3 regions of the Oceanobacter sp. 5_MG-2023 genome follow, and region 2 is predicted to be linked to each of the others. Evidence: predicted binding sites of a transcription regulator. Region 2 holds the regulator's gene; each other region holds the start of a gene.

Region 1 (7,973 bases), on a different contig from region 2:
AGCCGCCATGTTGATGGCGTGAACGTCACCGCTATTTATGGCGGTACCGATTACGGTATGCAGTTGCGTGACCTGAAACGTGGCCCTCAGTGGGTTGTTGGTACGCCGGGTCGTGTAATGGACCACCTGCGTCGTGGCAGTCTGAACCTGGCCGATATCAAGGCTGTGGTACTGGACGAAGCCGATGAAATGCTGCGTATGGGCTTTATCGACGACGTTAACTGGATTCTGGAACACACACCACGCACCCGTCAGGTTGCCTTGTTCTCTGCGACCATGCCGAAAGAGATTCAGCGGGTTGCCGAAACGCACCTGAAAGATCCGGTACAGGTCAAGATCCAGAACAAAACCACCACCAACTCGAATATTTCCCAGCGTTACTGGTTTGTGAATGGCGCCCACAAGAACGATGCCTTGTTGCGCATCGCCGAAGTGGAAGACTTTGATGCCATGATGGTGTTTGTACGCACCAAACAGGCGACTGAAGAAGTGGCCGAATTCATGCAGCAACACGGTTTCCGTTGTGCACCGCTGAACGGCGATATTCCACAGCAATTGCGTGAAAAAGCGGTTGAGAAACTGAAAGCTGGCCGTCTGGATATGATTGTCGCGACGGATGTTGCCGCACGTGGTCTCGACGTTGAGCGTATTTCTCACGTAATCAACTACGATATTCCGCAAGACACGGAATCTTACGTTCACCGTATTGGCCGTACTGGCCGTGCCGGACGTGAAGGTGCCGCCATTGCTTTTGTTCGTGGTCGTGAAAAACGCATGTTGCGTGATATCGAACGTGCGACCCGTCAGCAAATTGAAGAAATGCAGCTGCCAACCGCAAAAGATGTTAATGCCAAACGTAAGTCACGTTTCCAGGAACGTATTATGGCGGCCATTAACCCAGAGAAAAATACCTTCTATCGTGAAATGGTTGAATCCCTGCAACAGGAACACGAAGTCGACCCACTGGATCTGGCTGCCGCACTGGCAAAACTGACGCAGGGCGACAAGCCGTTATTCCTGGACGAAAACGAAGACCTGCGTGCCCGTCGTGATACCCGCGAGCCGCGTGATCGTAACGACCGCAATGAACGCTCTCCGCGTCAACAGCGCGAACCCCGTAAAGCCGCACCTGATGTTCGTGCCAAGCCATTAAAAGGCAAGCCGGACGTGGATATGCAGCGCTTTTGGGTGGGTGTTGGTTACGACCATGGCCTCAAGCCTGGTAACCTGGTCGGTGCCATCGCCAACGAAGCGGATCTGGAAAGTGCCTTTATTGGTCATATCGAGATCTTCGAACAGTATTCTGTTGTTGATCTGCCCGATGGCATGCCAGAACCGGCCATGGCCGTTTTGCGCAAGGCACGGGTTTGTGGTCAGGCACTGGGGATTCGTCCTTACCGCTCTGAGCTGGCTCTGGCACCGTCCGGTGCAGCGCCGCGTCGTGGTCGTAACGACAATCGTCGTGGTGATGCACCGCGTCGTGACAGCCGTCGTCCGGAAGGTGCTGCCCGTAACAGCCGTCCACCACGCAAGAGCAACAGCAGTCAGGGTTAATCAGCCCTGGGTTGATAGCGCCATATTGACTGCTATTGGCTGATCATAAAAAACCGGATGCCGCGAGGCCTCCGGTTTTTTGCGTTCAGGGGGGGAGTGTGTTGCTGGCAGCAGAGCCTATAACGGCTCAAACATGCCCAGAAAATCCCACCAGAAATAATCCAGCGGTATCAATATCAGCAGACTCGCCAGTGACAGCGGCAGCTGTACCTTGAGAATGCGACCGACCGACTCCCCGGTCATGCCAACGGTCAGCAATAATGGCCCCGACTGATAGGGGAACATAATGCTGGAATAGCCCAATACCTGAGTCATCAATACCGTCTCCAGCGCAAAGCCGGACGAATCCGCCAGATGCTGAGCCATCGGTGCCAGCATGGCCGGAGTACCGGCCTGTGTGGTTGGCAGGGTAGACAGAAACGCCGTGGCAGCCAGGGATAAATAGTTACGGAAATGCTCGCCGGGGACCATGGGCATGGCGTATTCCAGTTGTTGCCCAAGCCACTGTCCCAGTCCGCTGCTGTTGATCAGCGCCCCGATGCCAAGTATCCCGGCAATAAATACCAGCATGGTAACGTTCATATTGAATTTCTCGGCATCCACCAGGCCGATGCGAGGCAGCAGCAGAATAATGGCCGCGGCCAACCCAACCCAGGCAGGATTCACACCGTGCCAGCTATCGGTCAGCCAAAAGCCCAGCGCAATGGTGATAATCGCCAGCATATGCCGCTGTGCTCCGGTCAACGGCGCTTGGTCTGACGGGGATGTGCGGGCAGAATGGCCTTGCGCCAAAATCAGATTCGATTCCCGTGCTGGATACGCCCAGAGAATAATCGCGATCAACAGGGCGGATTTGGCCACTCCCAGCACCGGAAAGTGCAACAGCAGAAAATCGGTAAAACCAAACTGGATACCGTACAGCGAATCGGCCGCGCCACTCAGTACCATATTGGGGATATTGGCCGGAAGAATGGAAACGGTCGGGATATGAGAGCCAATAGCCACCGCGATCAGAATGCCGGAGCGCCCAGGGCTGCCGGGCTGAAAGCCAAGCCGACTGGCCAGTGCCATGACAATCGGCAGCATCATGACCAGTCGCCCCATCGAGGACGGCATTAAAAAACCAAGCAGCAGGCTCATTATAACCAGGCCAATAATCAGTCGTTGATAACTGCCAGCCAGCAAGGTTTGCAGAACACGGGCGAGACGATCCCCCAGGCCGGTATTCTTGATGCCCATTCCGATAACGGTACCAGCAAAAATCAGCCACAGCGCGGTGGAGGCAAAGCCCGAGAACACATCAATCGGAGTGGCCAGATCACACAGAATCACCACCAGAAAAAAAATCAGCGCTGTCAGAAATTCTGGAATCACACTGGTCGACCAGAGCGGAATAATCAGCAGCACCAGCGCCAGAGTCTGATTCTGGGTGCTGTCAAGCGAGTCCAGCGGGGAGAGCAGTACAAAGGTTGCCAGCCCTGCCATAACCAGTAAAAACAAATATTTGGGATGTTTGAGTAACACCGGATGTTGCTCCATTTATTGCGTCTATTACATCTGTCGGTACTGATACCGGTACCGAGAGTAGGTGTTGCGAATACGGCGACTATTGTGTCACGCTTTGTTTGTGTAAAAAGACGACAGAACGCCAATGAATATCGAAATTACGCCAGGATTGGCCCATCATCAGCTGGCTGAGTCATCGCCCCCTGATACGCGGTGTCTGGTGGAAGGGTTTGGCCGACAAATGAGCAGCTGCCTCGACCCACAGCGGCCGGTGCTGTATCTGGATGAAGACCTGCCATCCGGCTCGTTACGATTGCCGCATGAACATGTGCGGGGGCAACTGGCCTGGGCCGCCACCGGCGTCTTGCGGGTTAATACCGACGCCGGTAGCTGGCTGGTACCACCGAGTCATGCGGTCTGGATTACGGGTGGCTTGCGCCATGAAATTCTGGTGGTCAGCCCGGCTTCCATCCGGTATTTGTTTGTCGACCCTTCGGTGTGTGAGCGTTTGCCGGATGTCTGTCAGGTGATGTCGGTGACGCCGCTGTTACGTGAACTGATTCTGAGGCTTCTGACGTTTGACTTGTCGGTACCGGCACAAGGCAAACCGGCCCGCCTGATTCAGGTGTTGCTGGACGAACTGGCTGGTCTGGAAACGTCACCGTTACACCTGCCTGTTGGCCAGGACAGACGTCTGCTGGCAGTGATGAACATCCTGATCAACAACCCGGCTGACAGTCGTTCATTACCGCAATTGGCCGCCGTTGCCGGGGCCAGTCCCCGTACCCTGGAACGCCTGTTTCGCAGTGAAGCGGGGCTGAGTTTTCGCCAGTGGCGGGCACGCTTGCGACTGATGGAAGCGGTGCAACGACTGGGTAAAGGTGAGAGCAGTGCAGCCATTGCACTGTCGTTGGGTTATGCCAGCAGCAGCGCATTTGTGGCCGCTTTCCGGCGTTATTTTGGGCAGCCGCCCCAACGCTTTGCCCATCAGGGCGGTGCCTGAGTATTCTGCCTGTATAACGATAGTGATGCTGGCCAAAGTACTGACCGACTGGTCAACAAACTGGACGATCCTGTCTTTCTGGCAGATTCCTCGACTGACCGACTGGTTCTGTTACGCCGGGCACGAGACAATAACCGGCTTGATGGTCGCGTCTTTTTAGGCGATTGTTTTTTTGTAATTGAGGCAACCGACAGAGCAACATGACTGATTTCAATCAATGGCTGTGCGCCATGCCAAAAGCAGAACTCCATTTGCACATCGACGGTAGCCTGCAGGCCAGCCGCCTGCTGCAGTTAGCCGCCAAAAACGGAGTGGCGATTCCTTACGACAGCGTGGCGTCGGTCGAGGCTGCTTATAACTTTCAGGATCTGCAAAGCTTTCTGGATTTGTATTACCTCGGCGCTTCGGTTCTGCGTGATGAGGAAGACTTTTACCACCTGATGAAGGACTACCTGGATAAGTGCCGTGAGCAGCATATTGTTCATACCGAGATCATGGTAGAGCCTCAGACCTACCTGCCTTATGGCGTGGCGGTTGAAACCGTATTAAACGGCTTTCGGGCAGCGATTCAGGATGCCAAGGCAGAGTGGGGCCAGTCGGCGCTGATGATTCTGAGCCTGCTGCGCCATCTGAGTGAAGAGGAAGGCCTGGCCATGCTGGAAAGCGTAAAGCCGTATCGCGATGATTTTGTCGCCATCGGCCTGGCCAGTGCCGAGCAAGGCAATCCACCGGAAAAATTTGCCCGCCTGTATCAGGCCGCCAAAGATCAAGGCTATCAGCTGATTGCCCATGCCGGAGAAGAAGGGCCGCCGGAATATATCTGGGGAGCGCTGGATATACTGAAAGTGGATCGTGTGGATCATGGTGTGCGCAGTGTGGAAGACGCTGCCCTGGTACAACGCTTGGTTGACGAGCAGGTGCCGCTGACAGTATGCCCATTATCTAACGTGCGTTTGAGGGTGTTCGACACCATGGCTGACCACAATATTCTGGCCATGCTGGAGCAGGGCCTGTGTGTGACGGTAAATTCGGATGATCCCACGTATTTTGGTGGCTTTATCAATGAAAATTTCACCGCACTGGCCGACGACCTGGGTATGACCAAGGCGCAAGCCGTGCAACTGGCGGCGAACAGCTTCCGGGCCAGTTTTCTGAGTGAAACCGACAAGCAGGCATTTGAGCAGCAGTTGCAGCAGTACGCCGCTGGCTAATGCTGCAATAAGGCGGGGGGTGGTTTAGCCGTCCCAGCCTTCGTCATCCATATCATCAAAGCGGCTATCGGTTTTGTTCTGGGATTTGTCTTTGATGATCTTGGCCAGCCAGAACTCTGGCGTGCCGTTTAACTGCTGCTGGATATCGGCAATCAGATCTTCCACATCCGGCCCACCACTGACCTTGATCGGGTTGATTCCCAGCGCGATCAGTTGTCGGGAGGCTGACCCGCCAATCGAACCACAGTAAACAACGTCGGCTCCGACCAACCAGGACAGCTTGGGCTTCAATTTGTCTTCGTTACCATCTTTCTTTTCGTAGCCAAAGGATTGGCTGGCCAGCAGTTCGGCCGAGTCCGCGTTTACCGCAAACAGATAAAACGCCTGGGCCGAGCCAAAGTGTTGATCAACCATATCGCCATCCATCGAGGCGAAGGCAACCAGTATGGATTGGGGGTCCGCTGGTACGTCGGCGACACAGGCGACACTTGTCAATTCGTTCATACTCTCTCCGCTGCTGAAGGCTCAATCATACTGGGGCTCTGCTGACAGAAGCTGCAAGCAGCAGGCCATAAGGCGGAGCGACAGAGGAATATTTATTCTAATAAAATCAAAAGGTTATTATTTAAAGAACGAGCATTGAGGCGGTGATGTATGGCAGCGGACAGGTTTTTGTCGGCTTTGCGACAAAAGCCTGTCCGCCAGGCAGCTCACGAAAACGACTCAGGCAAGAGCGGTGTTGTGCTCCAGAGCGGCCTGGAGTTCCGGTTTGATCTGGCTGATCCAGCCTCGCATGCGTTGTTCGGTTTCCAGCCCCTGATTTTTATTGTCGAGGGCGAGGCCGACAAAGCGGTTATCGATGACGGCTCTGGAATGCGAATAAAGGTAGCCATCGGTACTCCAGCTACCAATGATGTTGGCACCCAGGCCCTTGAACAGGCTGTATAACTCAAACATGGCATCGCAATAACGATCGCCGTATTTGACCTGGTTACCCAACCCATAAATCGCGACCGTTTTACCGCTGAAATCGGCCCCTTCCAGTTGTGGCAAAAAATCCAGCCAGCTGCCACTGCGGATATTGGTGGCGGTGCCAGGCAATTGCCCTTCAGCATAAGTCGCTGTGCCGATAATCAGGGCTGGATATTGCAGCAGGTCGTCGAGGCTGGCCCGGTTGATGTTCAACGGCTTGGCCGCGAGTTCATCGCCCAGTAATTTGGCCATTTTTTTCCCGATCAGGCGGGTTGTACCGGTGTCCGTACCAAAAAAGATGCCTACTTGATTCATAGCTGAATGCCTCTGCTGGATGCGTGGATGACATGGCACCTGCAAGATAAAAACCAGAACAAGGATAACCACCGATTGTGCCTGCAGGGCTGGCAGGCTGTGGCCTGGCGCTGTCGCGACCGGCATGCTGGTGAACTCGGAGCAGGCCAGTCATGTACGCTAGCCGACTCGAATATGTATTGAATATAACAATGTCGCAGTTCAGTAACCCGGGCATGTATCCATGGGCACGGATGGCAGGTGTGCGGATGGCAGGGGCAGGTTGCGTTATTTCAACAAAGGAAGGTTTATAAACAGAAAACGTCTGGTTGTTACTCCAGAGTTCAAACACAAAGTGTATCCTTGCTGAGGGATCAAAGGGGATACCATTACCGAAGCCTGCCCAGCGGCAGGCGTTAACTGTTTTCCCTGCTAACCATAACCATAACCATAACCATGGAAGGAGTGCTGATGACGAATTATTCGGGTTCGTGCCTGTGTGGCGCTGTGAGTTTTACCATAACCGGTGAGTTTGATCGTTTTTACTTGTGTCATTGCCAGCACTGCCAAAAAGACACAGGGTCGGCTTATGCGGCCAATCTGTTTTCTTATACCGCTGAATTGGTCTGGCAGTCGGGAGCCGAGGCTGTGACCTCTTTTACGCTTCCTGGCACTCGCCATAACAAGAGTTTTTGTCAGCGTTGTGGTTCCGCATTACCCTGCACTCAGAGCGCAGGTTTGCTTGTTGTTCCAGCAGGGTGTCTGGACACGGACATCACCATGTTACCAACCGCGCATCTCTTTTTATCCAGCAAAGCGACCTGGGAAGAGGGCTTGGAGGAGGTGGCGAAGTTCGATGGGCTGCCCGATTGAACTAACGAGCCGCCGTGAGGACGCAGCGGCTCGTTGTTATGACGCTGGGAGCCAGGCTCAGTCATCGATCCGGCTTTGTGGTGCTTCCATAACGGGTGAGCCCCACAAGTCGTATTCATCGGCGTGTTCGATTTCCACGTCGATGATATCGCCGGGTTCGCACTCATGGAATTCGTTCAGGTACACCATGCCGTCGATATTGGGGGCGTCGCCCATGGTGCGGCCAACGGCCCCTTCGTCGTCGATCTCATCAATAATAACCGGCATTCGCTGACCAATCTTGCGGGCCAGCTTGCGGGTGCTGATAACTTGCTGGGTTTGCATAAAACGGTCGAAGCGTTGTTGCTGGATTTCGGGGTCAACGTGGTCGGGCAGGTCGTTGGCTTTGGCACCGTCGACCGGGCTGTATTTGAAACAACCGACGCGGTCGAGTTCGGCTTCTTCGAGCCAGTCGAGCAGCAGCTGGAAGTCTTCTTCAGTTTCACCGGGAAAACCCACCACAAAGGTGGAGCGGATCACCAGTTCAGGGACAATCGAACGCCATTTTTTGATCCGTTCCA
Region 2 (7,973 bases):
GGTGTCTTCATCATCATCGAGACCGGCCATGCTCATTAATGAGTGGTCGGCGGTTTCCCGGATCACATCCACCACGTCATCAATGGTGATACGGCCAAGCAGCATGCCATTGGCATCCACCACCGGGGCCGATACCAGATCATGGCGTTCAAACAGCTTGGCGACTTCCGTTTCATGCTGGGTTGCCTGGATCACCATGATCCTGCCGGTAGACATTACTTCGCGCACGGTTTGTTGGGGGTCACTCACCAACAGTTTGCGGATAGGCAAGGCACCGATAAATTCGTTTTGCCGGTTCACCACCAGAAGGTTGTCGGTCATGTCTGGCAGTGACTGGTGACGACGCAGATAGCGCAGCACAACATCCAGAGTAATATCCGGACGAATCGTGATGGTGTCGGTGTTCATCAGACCACCGGCGCTGTCTTCCGGGTAGCCCAGAATGGCTTCAACCCGGGCGCGATCCTGGTGGTCCATCGAGCTCAGAATTTCCTGGGTCACTTGCTCAGGAAGTTGCTGGAGCATATCGGCAATGTCATCGGAATCGAGGTCAGCGGTGGCATCGACCACCTGCTCTGCGCTCATGTCGCTGAGGAACTGACTCTGGATATCGATCGACAGGTATTGCAGTACCTCACCTTCGATGCCTTTGTCGACCAGCTCCCAGATGACTTTCCGGGCTTTGGGCGGGGAGGATTCGATCAGGTGGGCGACATCAACAGGGGCCAGGCCGGAGTTGATGATCCGGCGTACACGTGCCATGGCACCGGACTCGAGCGCTTCGTTCAGGCTGTTGAGTTTGGATCTGGCCTTTTCGCTGAGTTCTGCCATGGAAGCCCCGGTACGGAGTGAATGATTGATTCTAGCCTGAATCACCGAGTGTGGCTATCCGGGGAATACTGAAACTACTCGCATTGATATCGCTAGTGATTTGATTTTATAGGAAACTTTGATTGTTGGAGGAAGTGTTCTGGGGAATATGGCGGTCGTTGACCGCCGTTGTTGGAGGCAAGAACAGGTCAGCTATCGAACGGCTGTCAGGTGTTTTTATTCACCCTCATCAAAGCGACGATTGATCAGGTCGCAGAGTGCGTCCAGTGCTGCCTGGGCATCCTGGCCCTCTGCTTCGATATAAAGATCGGTACCCTTGCTGGCGGCGAGCATCATCACGGCCATGATACTTTTGGCATCGACCATGCGGTTTGGATAACCCACCTTGATGGTTGCGCCGTAGCTGGCCGCGGTTGATACCAGTTTGGCGGCTGCCCGTGCGTGTAAACCCAGCTTGTTGATGATGGTGATTTGCGTGTTAACCATCCAGGCTCCCGAAACGATTGGATTGTGGGTAATAAGCATCAGTGGCTGTGATGGGCAGCAGACCTGAGCTCGCGGTGACGTACCTGTACATTGCCAAATTCTTGTTTGAAGGCTGCGGTCAGGCGTTCTGATAAATACACTGAGCGATGTTGACCGCCAGTGCAGCCAATGGCAATGGTCAGGTAGCTGCGGTTATTTTCGGCAAAACGGGGTAACCAGCGCAACAGGTAAGTACGGATGTCATCAAACAGTTCGGTGACTTCCGGCTGGCTGGATAAAAAATCGATAATCGCCTGATCCTGTCCGGTCAGAGGACGTAATTCATGTTGCCAGTAGGGGTTGGGCAGGTTGCGGACATCAAATACAAAATCGGCATCCAGAGGAATCCCCTGCTTGAAGCCAAAGGACTGGAACAGAATGGCCATATCCGGGGTGACTTTCTCGGCTACTCGCATTTTGATCAGGCTGCGCAGCTCATGGACTGACATGCGGGTGGTATCCAGCGTCAAGTCAGCCAGGTTGGCAACAGGTTCGAGCAATTCGGTTTCGCGCTCGATGGCTTCTGCCAATGAAATATTGTCATTGGTGAGGGGGTGTTTGCGACGGGTGGAGCTGAAGCGTTGTAGCAGGACTTCTTCGGTGGCATCCAGAAATACAATATCGACCTGGCGATACTGTCCGGGTAAGCAGGTCAGTACCTGGGTCAGCTGTTCCATGGCGTCGGGCAAATTACGCACATCGACACTGACAGCGACATTGGCGCGTTTTTCGGCGCTGTAGGGTAAATCCGCCAGTGCGGGCAACAGATCAACCGGCAGGTTGTCGATGCAATAAAAACCGAGATCTTCGAGCACGGCCAAAGCGCTGGACTTGCCTGAGCCAGAGCGGCCACTGATCACAACCAGGCGCATGATGCGGTCTCCGTATTGGTCTGGTTAGTGGTTGGCCAACGCTCGTTGGTACAGTTCCTGATCGCTGCTGGCACTACGCAATTGCTGACGGTAATCATTCTGACTGAAATTTTGCGCCAGTGTGGCGAGAATTTGCAGATGATCGTCCGTTGCTTCTTCAGGGACTAATAAAGCAAATACGAGGTCAACCGGTTGATGGTCAATGGCATCAAAATCGATGGCCTCTTGCAAGTGAAGTAACACGCCGACGGCTTGTTCGCATTGCCGTAAACGACAATGGGGGATTGCGATGCCTTCACCTATGCCAGTACTGCCCAGACGTTCACGTCCAAGCAGGCGTTCAAACACTTCGTCCGAACTGCTGCCGTCAACTTTTTCGGCAATCAGTCCGGCAAGAAACTCCAGCAATTTTTTTTTGCTGGTAATGGCGACGTCGGTACGGGTGCATTCTGGCAGTAGAATATCGGCAATCGCAATGCTCATAGGTCAACCTTGCCCGTGCTGTCGGGCAATCAGTTTTTCTTTGTGTTTCAGGAGTTGACGGTCCAGTTTGTCGGCCAGCAAATCAATGGCGGCATACATATCGTCGTGAGTTGAGGTGGCGTGAAAGTCAGCACCACTGGCATGCAGGGTGGCTTCTGCCTGTTGTCGGCCTTTTTCCAGGGTCAGTGTGATCTGGCCAGAAGTAATCGGGTCGACATGACGCTCAAGACGAACCAGTTTTTCCTTGACGTATGCTTCCATGGCTTCGGTCACTTCAACATGGTGTCCACTGATATTGATGCTCATAAACGGCTCCTTATCGCTCGCTTGTATCGAACAGAGATCGACGCTATCGATCAGATCAATTGTTTCCGCTCATTGGAAGGCGGAATCATCATGGCTTCACGGTATTTGGCCACCGTGCGGCGTGCAACCTGAATGCCCTTGTCGCCCAGCACAATGGCAATTTTGTTATCACTCAGGGGTTTACGCGGATTTTCTTCGCTGATCAGTTTTTTGATCATGGCGCGAATGGCGGTGGATGAACATTCGCCACCGGCGTCAGTACTGACGTGGCTGGAGAAGAAATACTTCAGCTCGAAAATACCACGAGGTGTGTGCATGAATTTTTGCGTAGTGACCCGTGAAATGGTTGATTCATGCATACCAACGGCATCGGCAATATCATGCAATACCAGAGGTTTCATGGCTTCTTCGCCCTGTTCAAAGAAGTCGATTTGGTACTCGACAATTTTGGTGGCGACTTTCAGCAGGGTTTCGTTGCGGCTTTGCAGGCTTTTGATAAACCAGCGCGCTTCTTGCAAATGGTCTTTGAGGAAGGCGTTGTCGGCACTGCTGTCGGAACGTCGCACCAGTGAGGCGTAGTCGGAGTTGACGCGCAGCTTGGGGGCGATATCCGGGTTAAGCTCAACACGCCATTCATCACGGATATTACGAACAATCACGTCCGGTACCACGTATTCCGACTGCTCGGAGCTGATATCAGCGCCCGGCTTGGGGTTGAGTTCTTTAACCAGACGCAGGACGGCTTTGAGGTCTTCTTCCTTGAGCCGGGTTTTGCGCATCAGGGTGGGGTAATCTTTACTGCCCAGCAGGGCGATGTAGTCGCCGATCACCAATTTGGCTTCTGCCAGCCAGGGTGTTTCGGCAGGTAGCTGGTTGAGCTGCAGAATCAGGCATTCACGCAGGTCGCGGGCAAAAACACCGGCGGGGTCAAACTGTTGCAAGCGTTTGAGGACGGCCTGGATTTCATCTTCTTCAACACCCAGTTCCGGGTCAATTGAACCGAGTATGTCGTCGATGGTGGTGTGCAGATAGCCATCGTCATCAACCCCGTCGATCAGCATGGTGGCGATCTCGCGATCGGTGTCACTCATGGGAGTCAGGTTCAGCTGCCATTCAAGATGATCTTGCAGGTCGTCTGTGGTGGCATGACGGGAGTCATAATCAAAGTCGTCATCGCCAACCGGGCCAGAGCCTGAGGAAACCCCGGCCGTGGTCTGGAACGTATCATCCCAGTTGCTATCGACTGGCAGATCATCTGGCATCTTGTCATCAGACCATTGCTCACCCAGTTCCTGGGTGTCGGCATCGGTCGTGGCCGCTGTTGCGGTGACTTCCCTTTCCTGATCTGCATTGGTTTGCTGTGCATCCGGAAAGTCGTCGTGCTCGGACTCTTCGAATTCCAGCATGGGGTTGGAGTCCAGGGCTTCCTGGATTTCCTGTTGCAGATCGAGGGTAGACAATTGCAGCAGTCGAATTGCCTGTTGCAGCTGAGGGGTCATGGTCAGCTGCTGACCCATTTTTAACTGAAGCGATGCTTTCATACAGCGTTATTATTCATCGGTTGTCGGCATGGTCTGTGCATTATACGCCAGCCTGTGAGACAGGGAATGCTTTTCATGGTGGCGAATGAAACAGCGCTGGGCATCATAGCCCTGCAAGCCGATAAGATTCAAAGATGGAAGTCATGACCAAGGTAGATAGCCCGAACCTGTTCGTTGGCGAGTACATCATCAGCGCTGCCTTCGGCAATTATGTGTCCACCGCCTACGATATAGGCTTTTTCACAAATTGCGAGAGTTTCGCGGACGTTGTGGTCAGTAATCAGTACGCCGATGCCACGTGCCTTGAGTTGACGAATGATATCCATAATGTCAGCGACCGAGATCGGATCAACACCGGCAAAGGGTTCATCCAGCAAAATAAAGGAGGGTTCGGCGGCCAGGGCGCGGGCTATTTCGACCCGTCGTCGTTCGCCACCAGACAGGGCCATGCCGAGGCTGGTACGAATGTGCTGAATGTGAAATTCATCCAGTAGCTGTTCCAGCTGTTGCTGACGTTGGGGTTTGTTCAGGTCTGACCGGGTTTCCATGATGGCCATGATATTGTCTTCGACGCTGAGTTTGCGGAAGATCGACGCTTCTTGTGGCAAGTAGCCAATGCCTTTCTGGGCGCGGCCGTGCATGGGCAGATGGCTGATATCGTCGTCATCGATACTGACACGCCCCTTGTCGGCTTGTACCAAGTTGACAATCATATAGAAACAAGTGGTTTTACCTGCGCCGTTAGGGCCCAGCAAGCCGACAATCTGTCCGCTGCTGACCGCCAGGGAAACGTCCTTGACGACTTCGCGGCCGTTATAGCTTTTGGCCAGATGTTCAGCCTTGAGCGTTTTCATGGTTGTACGTCCGTGTTGGGCTGGGGTTGGATAATCACTTGAATACGCTGGTTGTCGTCAGCGCCGCCAGTGCCACTGCCGGATGTTTCTGAGCCACTGGCTGAGACGGTTTCCTGTTCAATGTCATAGCGGATCAATTCGCCACTGAAGAGGTTGTTTTCCTGACGCAAGGCGGCGTCTCCCTTGAAGGCAATTTCCTTGCGGTCGGCGTAAAAATCAATACGTTTGGCCGTCGCTCTGGTGATCGGTTTGTTGCTGCTGACCTGTTGCTGGTAGCGAGCCGGTTGACCTTCGGCAATCGCTTGTTTGAGCGCCTTGCCATCCAGTATCAGTGTCAGACGATCGGACTCGATGGTCAGTGTGCCTTGCTTCAGTACGACATCGCCTTCGTAGACGACCATACCGGTCTTGCGATCGAGTTCGGCGCGGTCGGATTCGATGATCATTTCTTGTTGCCAGTCTTCAGGCAAAGCCTCGACCGTGGTCGCCAAGACACTGCCAAAAAACAGCAGGGCGGTCAGTTTATTGTACATACCGGGTACTCACGTGTGCTTGAAGGTCGAGATGTTGGCGCTTGATATCCAGCGTCATACCTGTTGCATGGGTGATGTTATTGCCATGACGAATGATGACAGGTTCAGAGGTTGAAGCGGTGGCTGATGCGGGCTGGTAAAGCAACAGGCTGGTGGTGATGCTGAATGTATCAGCGTTTTCTGCTGCCGTGGCCAGAGAGCGTATTTCCACCTGCTGGCTGAGTTCAACCTGGCTGTCGGTATCCATAATGCGGCCTGATTGAGCGCTGACTTGCCAGTGTTGCTGCGGGTCTGTTTGTGTCGTAATCACCGGGTTTTCCAGCCGGGTTTCCGATAATGACGGAATATGGCGAGAGCCATCGGCCGATAACATCTGTTGTAGCTGGCCATCCGCATCGTAACGACGGTGTTGTAATTGTTTGCCGTAATAATCCGGTTCAAGACTGGTCACCGGCGTTGCTGCCGTGACCAGCTCAGTGGTATAGCGCTCTACCGCCAGCAAGGCGAGGCCAACGGCCACTGCCAAGACCAGCAGCACATAGCGCTTGCGCATCAGATAACTCCAGCACGCAGCAAGTCGTGCATGGTGACAACACCACAAATATTCTGACCGTCGGTAACGACCAGGGCATTGATCTTGCCGTCTTCCATGATTTTTAACGCTTCGGCAGCCAGCATACCCGGGATGATGGTTTTGGCCTGGCGGGTCATCAGGTCTGAAATCAGGGCGGAGTGGATATCGACACCATGATCAATGGTACGGCGCAGGTCGCCATCGGTGAAAATACCCACCAATTCACCCGCTGCCGTTTGTACGGTGGTCATACCGAGACCCTTGGTGGTCATTTCCAACAGGGAGCGTGACAGGCTGGATTCGGGTCTGACGACCGGAATTTCCCGGCCGCTATGCATGATGTCTTCGACTTTTAATAACAAGCGTCGACCCAGACTGCCACCAGGGTGGGAAAAGGCGAAGTCTTCTGCCGTGAACCCACGGGCTTCCAGTAACGCAATTGCCAGGGCGTCTCCCAATACCAGAGCACTGGTGGTTGATGAGGTAGGCGCCAGGCCCAGCGGGCAGGCTTCAGAATCCACACTGGCGTTCAGGTGAGCAGCCGAGGCAAGGCCCAGGGTGGATTGCGGGTTACCGGTGATACTGATCAGGGGCACTGCCAGACGTTTCAACAGAGGCAACAAGCTGGTTACTTCGGCGGTTTCGCCGGAGTTACTCAGGGCAATCACCACATCGACGGATGTGATCATCCCCATATCCCCATGGCTGGCTTCTCCAGGGTGGACAAAAAATGCCGGGGTTCCTGTACTGGCCAGTGTAGCCGCAATTTTGCGACCAATATGGCCGGATTTGCCCATTCCTGACACAACAACCCGGCCTTTGCAGGACAGCATCAGCTGACAAGCAGTTTTGAAATTGTTGTCCAGCATGGCGGACAGGTTGTGAATCGCACGTTGTTCCAGTTCTATGGTACGTAGCGCCGACGACAGGAAATCAAATTCAGTGTTCATTGTTATCCATTACTTGTCATTACAAACAGAGTGGCCAGGTAGCCAAGGTAACTCAGTCCTAGCAGGCTGCCACTGAATCGTCCCATCACGCCACTGCGGCGATTGAGTACAAACAGCACCAGCAATGCCAGCGTCAATGACAGCATAACAGGCAGATCGCGATGCAGAGCCATCGGCTCGACCGCTACGGTAGCGATCAGGCCAGGCACTGGCATTACCGCGAGCAGGTTGAAAATGTTGGAGCCAATCACGTTACCGATGGCAATGTCGTGATGTCCTTTCAATGCGCTGGCAACAGAGGCCGCCAGTTCTGGCAGGCTGGTGCCAATGGCGACGATGGTCAGACCAATCACCAGGTCACTGACCCCAAAGTTATGGGCAATGATGGTTGCGCCCCAGACCAGAGCCTTGGAGCTGGCCATCAGGCAGACCAGTCCGGAGACGAGCCAGAAAACAGCCATTTTGGTGGGCAGCGATTCAATTTCTGCGGCTTCATCTTCGTCG
Region 3 (7,973 bases), on a different contig from region 2:
GCGTCCCATACGTTTGAGTTCTTCACGCAGCATCGGCCAGTTTCGTTCGTCGTGGTAACGCAAGAAGGCTTTTTGCAAACGACGCTGTTCAATGTCGCGGGGAATGGTCATTTTGGCGGTTTTGTAGCTCATCCGTTGCAACGGGTTACGTTCGGAGTGGTACATGGCCGTGGCCAGTGACATCGGTGATGGATAAAAAGTCTGCACCTGATCAACACGCATTTTCTGGCTTTTAAGCCAGCGCGCCAGGTTCATCATGTCTGAGTTTTCGGTGCCTGGATGGGCGGCAATAAAATACGGCACCAGATATTGCTCTTTACCGGCTTCTTTCGAGAACTTGTCGAACATGCGTTTGAAGTTGTCGTAGGTGCCCATCCCCGGTTTCATCATTTTGGTGAGGACGTTTTTTTCCGTATGTTCCGGGGCAATTTTTAACAAGCCACCCACGTGGTGGGTCACCAGTTCACGTACATATTCCGGGTCTTCTACCGCCAGGTCGTAACGCAAGCCAGAGGCAATGGCGATACGTTTGACGCCGGGCAAGGCCCGCGCAGCACGATACAACTCGGTGGTCGGTTTATGGCTGGTTTTGAGGTTTTTACAAATACCGGGATACACACACGACAGCCGACGACAGTTTTTCAGGATCGTCTCGCTTTTGCAGTTGAGCATATACATGTTGGCGGTTGGGCCGCCCAGGTCGGAGATGGTGCCTGTGAACCCTGGTACCTTGTCACGGATTTCTTCAATCTCGTGAATGATGCTTTCCTGCGACCGACTCTGAATAATGCGGCCTTCGTGCTCGGTAATCGAGCAGAAAGTACAGCCGCCAAAACAGCCACGCATGATATTCACCGAAAACCGGATCATATCGTAAGCCGGAATGCGGGCGTCACCATACGCCGGATGTGGAATGCGCTGGTACGGCAATGCAAAGACGGCGTCCATTTCGTCGGTTTCCAGCGGAATGGGTGGTGGGTTGACCCACACTTCCTGGGTACCGTGTTTTTGCATCAGCGGGTGCGCGTTATAGGGGTTGGATTCCTGGTGTAACACCCGTGAGGCATGGGCATACAGGGCGCTGTCGTTGCGTACCTTGTCGAATGAGGGCAAGCGAATATAGGTGCGGCTGTTGTCGTGTTCGACCTTGCGCTGCAATGGCATCGGGACAATTTTGACCGGCATGATATCGGTGTCGGCGTCGGCACCTGCTTCAAGCGCTTGCTGGTCGGAAGCACAGCTGTCGCTGTTGGCTTCTTTCATTTCATAGGGGTTGGCAATAACGTCGATTTTCCCCGGCCAGTCGATGCGGGTTGAGTCGATTTCAGTCCAGCCTTGTGGCGCGGCATCACGCAAAATGGCGGTGCCACGCAGGTCGATAATATCCTTGATATCGCGCCCTTCGGCCAGTTTGTGGGTTAGATCCACCAATGCCCGTTCAGCGTTGCCGTACAGCAGGATATCCGCTCCGGAATCGATCAATACCGACCGCCGTACCTGATCGCTCCAGTAATCGTACTGGGCAATCCGGCGCAGGCTGGCTTCGATACCGCCAATCACAATCGGAATATCCTTGTACACTTCACGGATTTTTTGCGAATAGACAATTACGGCCCGATCCGGACGCTTGCCCGGTTCACCGCCGGGCGTGTAAGCGTCTTCCGAACGTACCTTGAGATCCGCTGTGTAGCGGTTGATCATCGAGTCCATATTGCCCGCTGATACCCCAAAGTAGAAATTGGGTTGGCCAAGGCAGGTAAAGGCATCGGGATCGTTCCAGTCTGGCTGACAAATCAGGCCAACACGGAAGCCCTGGCTCTCCAGCAGCCGTCCGATGACAGCCATCCCGAAACTGGGATGATCGACATAGGCATCACCACACACCACAATAATGTCGCAACTGTCCCAGCCCAGCTGATCCATTTCCTCTCGCGTCGTTGGCAAAAACGGTGCGGTGCCGAAACACTCGGCCCAATAGGGAAAATGCGAAAACAGGTGTGGCACCTCGGTCGTGACCGGCTGCTGGTTGGACTGCGACATAAAATTCAAGCTCTTGTATACACGGACTGGCGGACGCCAAAGATTGGCTATTCTCCCAAAATTCGGCCCAAGACTGAAGAATAACCCAGTCAAATAGTCGGAAATTGGCGGTAATATCCCTATTAATTAACACCTGACCGCCTCAGCCGTGCAAAAGACCAGTATCTGATCACAAAAGCGTCATTGGCCGCTGCGTCCATAACAACAACAGGGAATCCCTGCGCGCTTCTGTTATTCCAGCAAAAACTGCTAACATCCTTATTAACTTATCGAGATACAGCCCAACATAATGGCCCACCGTGAATCCCGAGCAAAACAGGGGAGCCCTCCGCCCCGAATCATGGTTGTTGATGACCAGGCCCCTCGGGCTGCCATCCTGCAACAGGCATTATCGGACGCCGGTTGTGAAGTCGTTGCCTGCCTCGCCAGTGCCCAGGGCCTGATGAAAAAGGTGATGGAACACCAGCCAGACGTCATTATTATCGACATCGAAAGCCCGGATCGGGACATGCTGGAGCATATGACCGTGCTGAATCAGCACAACCCCAAGCCGGTGATCATGTTTTCTGATGAAGACGACCCCGCCACTATTGAAAAAGCCGTACGGGCCGGAGTCAGTGCTTACGTTGTCGATGGTCTCAACCCCGCTCGCGTCAAGTCCATTATGGATGTGGCCGTCGCCCGCTTTCGGGAATTCCAGGCTTTGCGTGGCGAGCTGGAAAAAACCAAAAACCAGTTGGCCGACCGACGTCTGCTGGACGAAGCCAAAGCCTTGCTGATGAAGCAAAAAAACATGTCGGAAGAAGAGGCGTATCACGCCATGCGCAAAATGGCCATGGATCGCGGCCAACGTATGGTGGATGTCGCCAAAAACATTATTTCGGTAATGAACCTGCTGAACGGTTGACTATGACAGACTCTGATCCACTGGAAAAATCCAGCCTGATACTGGGCTACATGCCACTGAGCGACAGCCTGCCCCTACTGGTAGCCGATGCCCAGGGTTACTTTGCCGCAGAAGGCCTCAACGTCGAGCTGCAACAGGAAGTCTCCTGGGCCAATATTCGCGACAAGGTACTGGTCGGCCATCTCGATGGTGCACAAATGCTGGCCCCGATGTTACTGGCGACCCATTTGGGTCTGGGTGGTCTGAAAAAAGCCATGATGGCTCCCTTTGCCTTTGGCCTGAACGGTAACGCCTTTACGATCTCACGATCGTTAGGCCAACAGCTGGAAGAGCAGGCCTCCGGGCAATCTCCTGCAGGGGATGCTATCGCCTCAGGCAAAGCACTCAAAAAGCTGGTTCAGAGCCGCCGTTCCCGGGGTGAGTCGCCGCTGATTTTTGCCACCGTTTATCCCTACTCCATTCACAACCTGTTGCTACGGGACTGGCTGGCCGCATCGGGCGTGGACCCGGATCAGGATGTGATTCTGGTGGTACTGCCGCCATCACAAATGGTTGATCATTTATCGCTGTCTCATATCGATGGGTTTTGTGCCGGTGCCCCCTGGAACTCAGTAGCGATCCAGCAAGAAGTTGGCGAATGCTTGCTGACTGGCCCGGACTTGTGGCACAGCGCCCCCGACAAGGTACTGGGACTGACCCAGGAGTGGGCCAATACTCACCCCAACACCACCCAGGCCCTGATCCGGGCACTGGACAAGGCCACTCTCTGGCTGGACGATCACCGCGAAGCCGCAGGAGCCTTATTGGCCGATGCGATTCAGATTCCGGTTGCGGCGGCTCTGCCGGCACTGGTAGGCGAGTTTGTTTACCGCCCCGGAGAATCCCAGCAGCAGCAGCCGGATATGCTGGTGTTCCACCGCTCATTGGCCAACTATCCCTGGCAAGAGCATGGCGTCTGGTTCCTGCAACAAATGCAGCGCTGGGGCTGGGTCAGTTCCGCCCTGGACTGCGAAGAAACTATCCGCGAGTGCTACCGTAGCGACCTGTACCAGCAAGCATTACAGCGGCCTGCACTCGTGGCAGAAGGTACCCGGCTGGCGCTGGATCATCGCGACCCGTGGCAGCTGGATGGTGTAGCCATGGCACCAACGGCGTTTAGTTATCATCGTTAATCCTGTCACCAGAAACTACGACCAGTGACCAGAAACCACCGTCAGAAAACGCCCAAAACCGGGCTAACCTGGCCCGTTATTGCACCAGTCTTGTGCCGATTGATCAGGCGATGAGGGATTACCACTTGTTGGCCCAGCCTTGAGGTATTCACAAAAATACCACCCAAGGCCCGCTGTATGGGCGTGACAGCGGTTTTTGTTTCTTTTTCCGGGTGATGCTCAGGTTTTGGCACATCGTTTGAATATCAGTCCTTATACAAGTCCAATGGCGGACTGCATTTAAAACACAGAATTCAAGCAAAGGCGCTACAACGTTTACACGTTGTGGCGCTTTTTTTTTGCTTCAAAACCTGCTTCAGAGAGGAAATATGATGCGAGTAATTACTCCATTACGCCGAACATTACTGACCAGTGCTGCCATTCTGGCAACCGGACTGGCGACGCTGGCGGCACCCGCTGCGCTGGCAAAGCAGTACCCCGAAAAAGAAGAGCTCACGTTCGGCTTTATCAAACTGACGGACATGGCGCCTCTGGCCATTGCTTATGAAAAAGGCTACTTCGAAGACGAAGGCCTGTACGTCACACTGGAAGCCCAGGCGAACTGGAAAGTGCTACTGGATCGTGTGATCGACGGCCAGCTGGACGGTGCTCACATGCTTGCAGGCCAGCCGTTGGGCGCCACCATCGGTTTTGGTACCAAGGCCGATATTATCACCGCCTTCAGCATGGACCTGAACGGCAACGCCATCACCGTCTCCAACGACATCTGGCAACAAATGAAGCCTTATGTCCCCATGGGAGCTGATGGCAAACCGATCCATCCAATCAAGGCCGATGCCCTGAAGCCGGTCGTTGACAAGTACAAGGCAGCAGGCAAGCCCTTCAATATGGGCATGGTATTCCCGGTATCGACCCATAACTATGAGCTGCGTTACTGGCTCGCAGCCGGTGGCATTCACCCCGGCTACTACGCCCCCGCCAAAGGCGATACCTCGGGCAAACTCAATGCCGATGCCTTGCTGTCGGTTACGCCACCACCACAGATGCCCTCCACCATGGAAGCCGGTACCATTTACGGTTACTGCGTGGGCGAACCCTGGAACCAGCAAGCCGTGTTCAAAGGCATTGGCGTACCGGTGATTACCGACTATGAAATCTGGAAAAACAACCCGGAAAAAGTCTTTGGTGTAAGCCAGCAATGGGCCGATAAATACCCGATCACCCACAAGGCCGTGGTCAAGGCACTGATTCGTGCCGCTGCCTGGCTCGATGCCGACAACAACGCCAACCGTCCGGAAGCCGTTAAAATTCTCTCCCAATCCAACTATGTGGGGGCTGATTACGACGTGATCGCCAACTCCATGACCGGCACCTTTGAATACGAAAAAGGCGACACCCGGGACGTACCGGATTTCAATGTTTTCTTTCGTTATAACGCAACCTACCCTTACTACTCCGATGCGATCTGGTACCTGACCCAAATGCGCCGCTGGGGACAAATTGCCGATGCCCAACCGGATAGCTGGTACATGGATATTGCCAAAAAAGTCTACCGTCCAGACATCTATGCCGATGCAGCCAAAGCCCTGATCAAGGAAGGCAAGCTGGATGCTGTGGATTTCCCGGACTTCACGACCGAAGACGGCTTCAAAGCCCCACAGACCCAGTTTATCGACGGCGTAACCTATGACGGTAAAGCCCCCAACGCCTACCTGAAAAAATTCAAGATTGGTCTGCAAGGCAACGACAAAATCTAACACTCGATAGATTTATCAGACCCCGTATCGACCCATACCAACAACAACGGTCGATGCGGCATACACGGCGGGGCGATGCCCCGAACGTCAGCAACCACCGTGCGACCCGGAGATATACAACATGAATATGGCACTGTCGAAATTGCCGTGGCTTGAGCCTATAGTGAAAATCCTGCAAGGCGACAACATCGGTCTGAATTTCCAGATCATCGCCAAAGCCATTGGTGTGCCGCTGGCCGGTATCCTGGTGTTCCTGATGATCTGGCACGGAGCCGCCAGTAATATCGAAACCTCGTTGGGTAATTTCCCCGGCCCAGCGGATGTGTACGAACAGAGCAAGGGCCTGATCAGCGAACACATTGCCGAGCGCGAAAAGGCAGAGGCCTTTTATGAACGCCAACAGCTGCGCAATGATGCCCGCGTGGCCGAAGACCCTGATTATGTGCCAAAGATTCGGGACTACACCGGCAAAGCCACGTATTTTGATCAGATCCTGACCAGCCTGATAACCGTCATGACGGGCTTTATTCTGGCCTCGCTGATCGCTATTCCACTGGGAATCCTGACAGGCCTGAGCGCCACGCTGAACGACGCGTTTAATCCGATTATCCAGATATTCAAACCCGTATCCCCACTGGCCTGGTTGCCACTGGTGACCATGGTGGTCAGCGCCGTATACGTCTCGGATGACCCGGCGGTGCCCAAGTCGTTTGTGAACTCCATGATCACGGTCATGCTCTGCTCGCTCTGGCCTACCTTGCTCAACACATCCGTGGGCGTTGCGTCCATTTCACAGGACTTGCAAAACGTCAGTCAGGTGTTGCGCCTGAACTTCATCACGCATGTCACCAAAATCGTCCTGCCCTCTGCCATTCCCATGATTTTCACCGGCTTGCGACTGTCATTAGGGATTGCCTGGATGGTACTGATTGCTGCCGAAATGCTGGCCCAGAACCCCGGGCTGGGCAAGTTTGTCTGGGATGAATTCCAGAACGGCTCATCCGACTCTCTTGGCCGCATCATGGTAGCGGTAATCACCATTGGCCTGATCGGTTTTGCCCTCGACCGTCTGATGCTCAGCCTGCAAAAAGCAGTGTCCTGGGACAAATCAGCCAACGTACGTTAAGCCATTAACACCGGAGAATTTATTATGAGCGTGATCCTCGACATCAGCCGCGTTGGCATCGAATTTCCAACCCCTAATGGCGCCTTCCGCGCTTTGCGCGACGTTGACCTGAAAATCAGACAGGGCGAATACATTTCCCTGATTGGGCACTCGGGCTGTGGCAAGTCCACGGTGCTGAATATCGTTGCTGGCTTGCTGCAAGCAACCGAAGGCGGCGTCATGCTCCACGGCCGTGAGGTCAACGAACCGGGGCCGGAACGGGCGGTTGTATTCCAGAACCATTCGTTGCTGCCTTGGCTAACGGCCTATCAAAACGTTGAGCTGGCGGTCAAAACCGTCTTCCAGGGCAAAAAATCCAAAGCCGAGATGCGCGCCTGGATTGAGCACAATCTGGAGCTGGTACATATGACTCACGCCATGCACAAGCGCCCGGACGAAATTTCTGGCGGCATGAAACAGCGGGTCGGTATTGCCCGGGCACTGGCAATGGAACCCGACATTTTGCTGATGGATGAGCCGTTCGGGGCGCTGGACGCCCTCACCCGTGCCCATTTGCAAGACTCGCTGATGGACATCCAGAAAGAGCTGAACAACACCGTTATCATGATTACTCACGATGTCGATGAAGCTGTTTTGCTGTCGGATCGTATCGTGATGATGACCAACGGCCCGGCGGCGACCATTGGCGAAATTCTCGACATCGATCTGGAGCGGCCACGTAACCGCCTGGAACTGGCCGACGACCCTCGCTATAACCACCTGCGCCATCAAGTGCTGCGGTTTCTTTATGAAAAACACAAAAAAGTCGCCTGATCCGTCCTGATACACCTGCCCTCCGTCTTGTCCCAATCGTCACAGCAGCCACCGTTCTGATACTTTTATGTCAGAACGGTGGCCTGAAATCATGTCGTAATTCCTACAAACCCATCCTTTTGTCTTACAAAAAACAACAGTAAACGTTTGTTCTGACG

What was found. Region 2 encodes sigma-54, which starts transcription at its own class of promoters, with help from an activator protein. Its sites were predicted from a motif close to TGGCACNNNNNTTGCTNT; they were not measured.
Region 1: the regulator sigma-54 is predicted to act here: its motif matches at 5,829-5,846, upstream of Q4551_RS13490 (NifB/NifX family molybdenum-iron cluster-binding protein).
Region 3: the regulator sigma-54 is predicted to act here: its motif matches at 4,347-4,364, upstream of Q4551_RS14520 (CmpA/NrtA family ABC transporter substrate-binding protein).

What each region holds. Positions count from the first base shown of each region.
Region 1 is NZ_JAUORS010000022.1:7,219-15,191, forward strand. It holds gene Q4551_RS13470 (DEAD/DEAH box helicase) at 1-1,554, shown strand, start outside; gene Q4551_RS13475 (SLC13 family permease) at 1,672-3,078, opposite strand; gene Q4551_RS13480 (helix-turn-helix domain-containing protein) at 3,206-4,063, shown strand; gene Q4551_RS13485 (adenosine deaminase) at 4,264-5,274, shown strand; gene Q4551_RS13490 (NifB/NifX family molybdenum-iron cluster-binding protein) at 5,299-5,778, opposite strand; gene Q4551_RS13495 (flavodoxin) at 5,998-6,561, opposite strand; gene Q4551_RS13500 (GFA family protein) at 7,012-7,413, shown strand; gene rimO (30S ribosomal protein S12 methylthiotransferase RimO) at 7,471-7,973, opposite strand, start outside.
Region 2 is NZ_JAUORS010000007.1:108,157-116,129, reverse strand. It holds gene mgtE (magnesium transporter) at 1-831, opposite strand, end outside; gene Q4551_RS06790 (HPr family phosphocarrier protein) at 1,048-1,317, opposite strand; gene rapZ (RNase adapter RapZ) at 1,356-2,228, opposite strand; gene ptsN (PTS IIA-like nitrogen regulatory protein PtsN) at 2,253-2,711, opposite strand; gene raiA (ribosome-associated translation inhibitor RaiA) at 2,715-3,017, opposite strand; gene Q4551_RS06770 (RNA polymerase factor sigma-54) at 3,068-4,558, opposite strand; gene lptB (LPS export ABC transporter ATP-binding protein) at 4,687-5,412, opposite strand; gene lptA (lipopolysaccharide transport periplasmic protein LptA) at 5,409-5,945, opposite strand; gene lptC (LPS export ABC transporter periplasmic protein LptC) at 5,935-6,498, opposite strand; gene Q4551_RS06750 (KpsF/GutQ family sugar-phosphate isomerase) at 6,498-7,469, opposite strand; gene Q4551_RS06745 (calcium/sodium antiporter) at 7,472-7,973, opposite strand, start outside.
Region 3 is NZ_JAUORS010000026.1:40,596-48,568, forward strand. It holds gene Q4551_RS14505 (YgiQ family radical SAM protein) at 1-2,040, opposite strand, end outside; gene Q4551_RS14510 (ANTAR domain-containing response regulator) at 2,381-2,947, shown strand; gene Q4551_RS14515 (CmpA/NrtA family ABC transporter substrate-binding protein) at 2,950-4,119, shown strand; gene Q4551_RS14520 (CmpA/NrtA family ABC transporter substrate-binding protein) at 4,491-5,876, shown strand; gene Q4551_RS14525 (ABC transporter permease) at 5,998-7,002, shown strand; gene Q4551_RS14530 (ABC transporter ATP-binding protein) at 7,027-7,815, shown strand.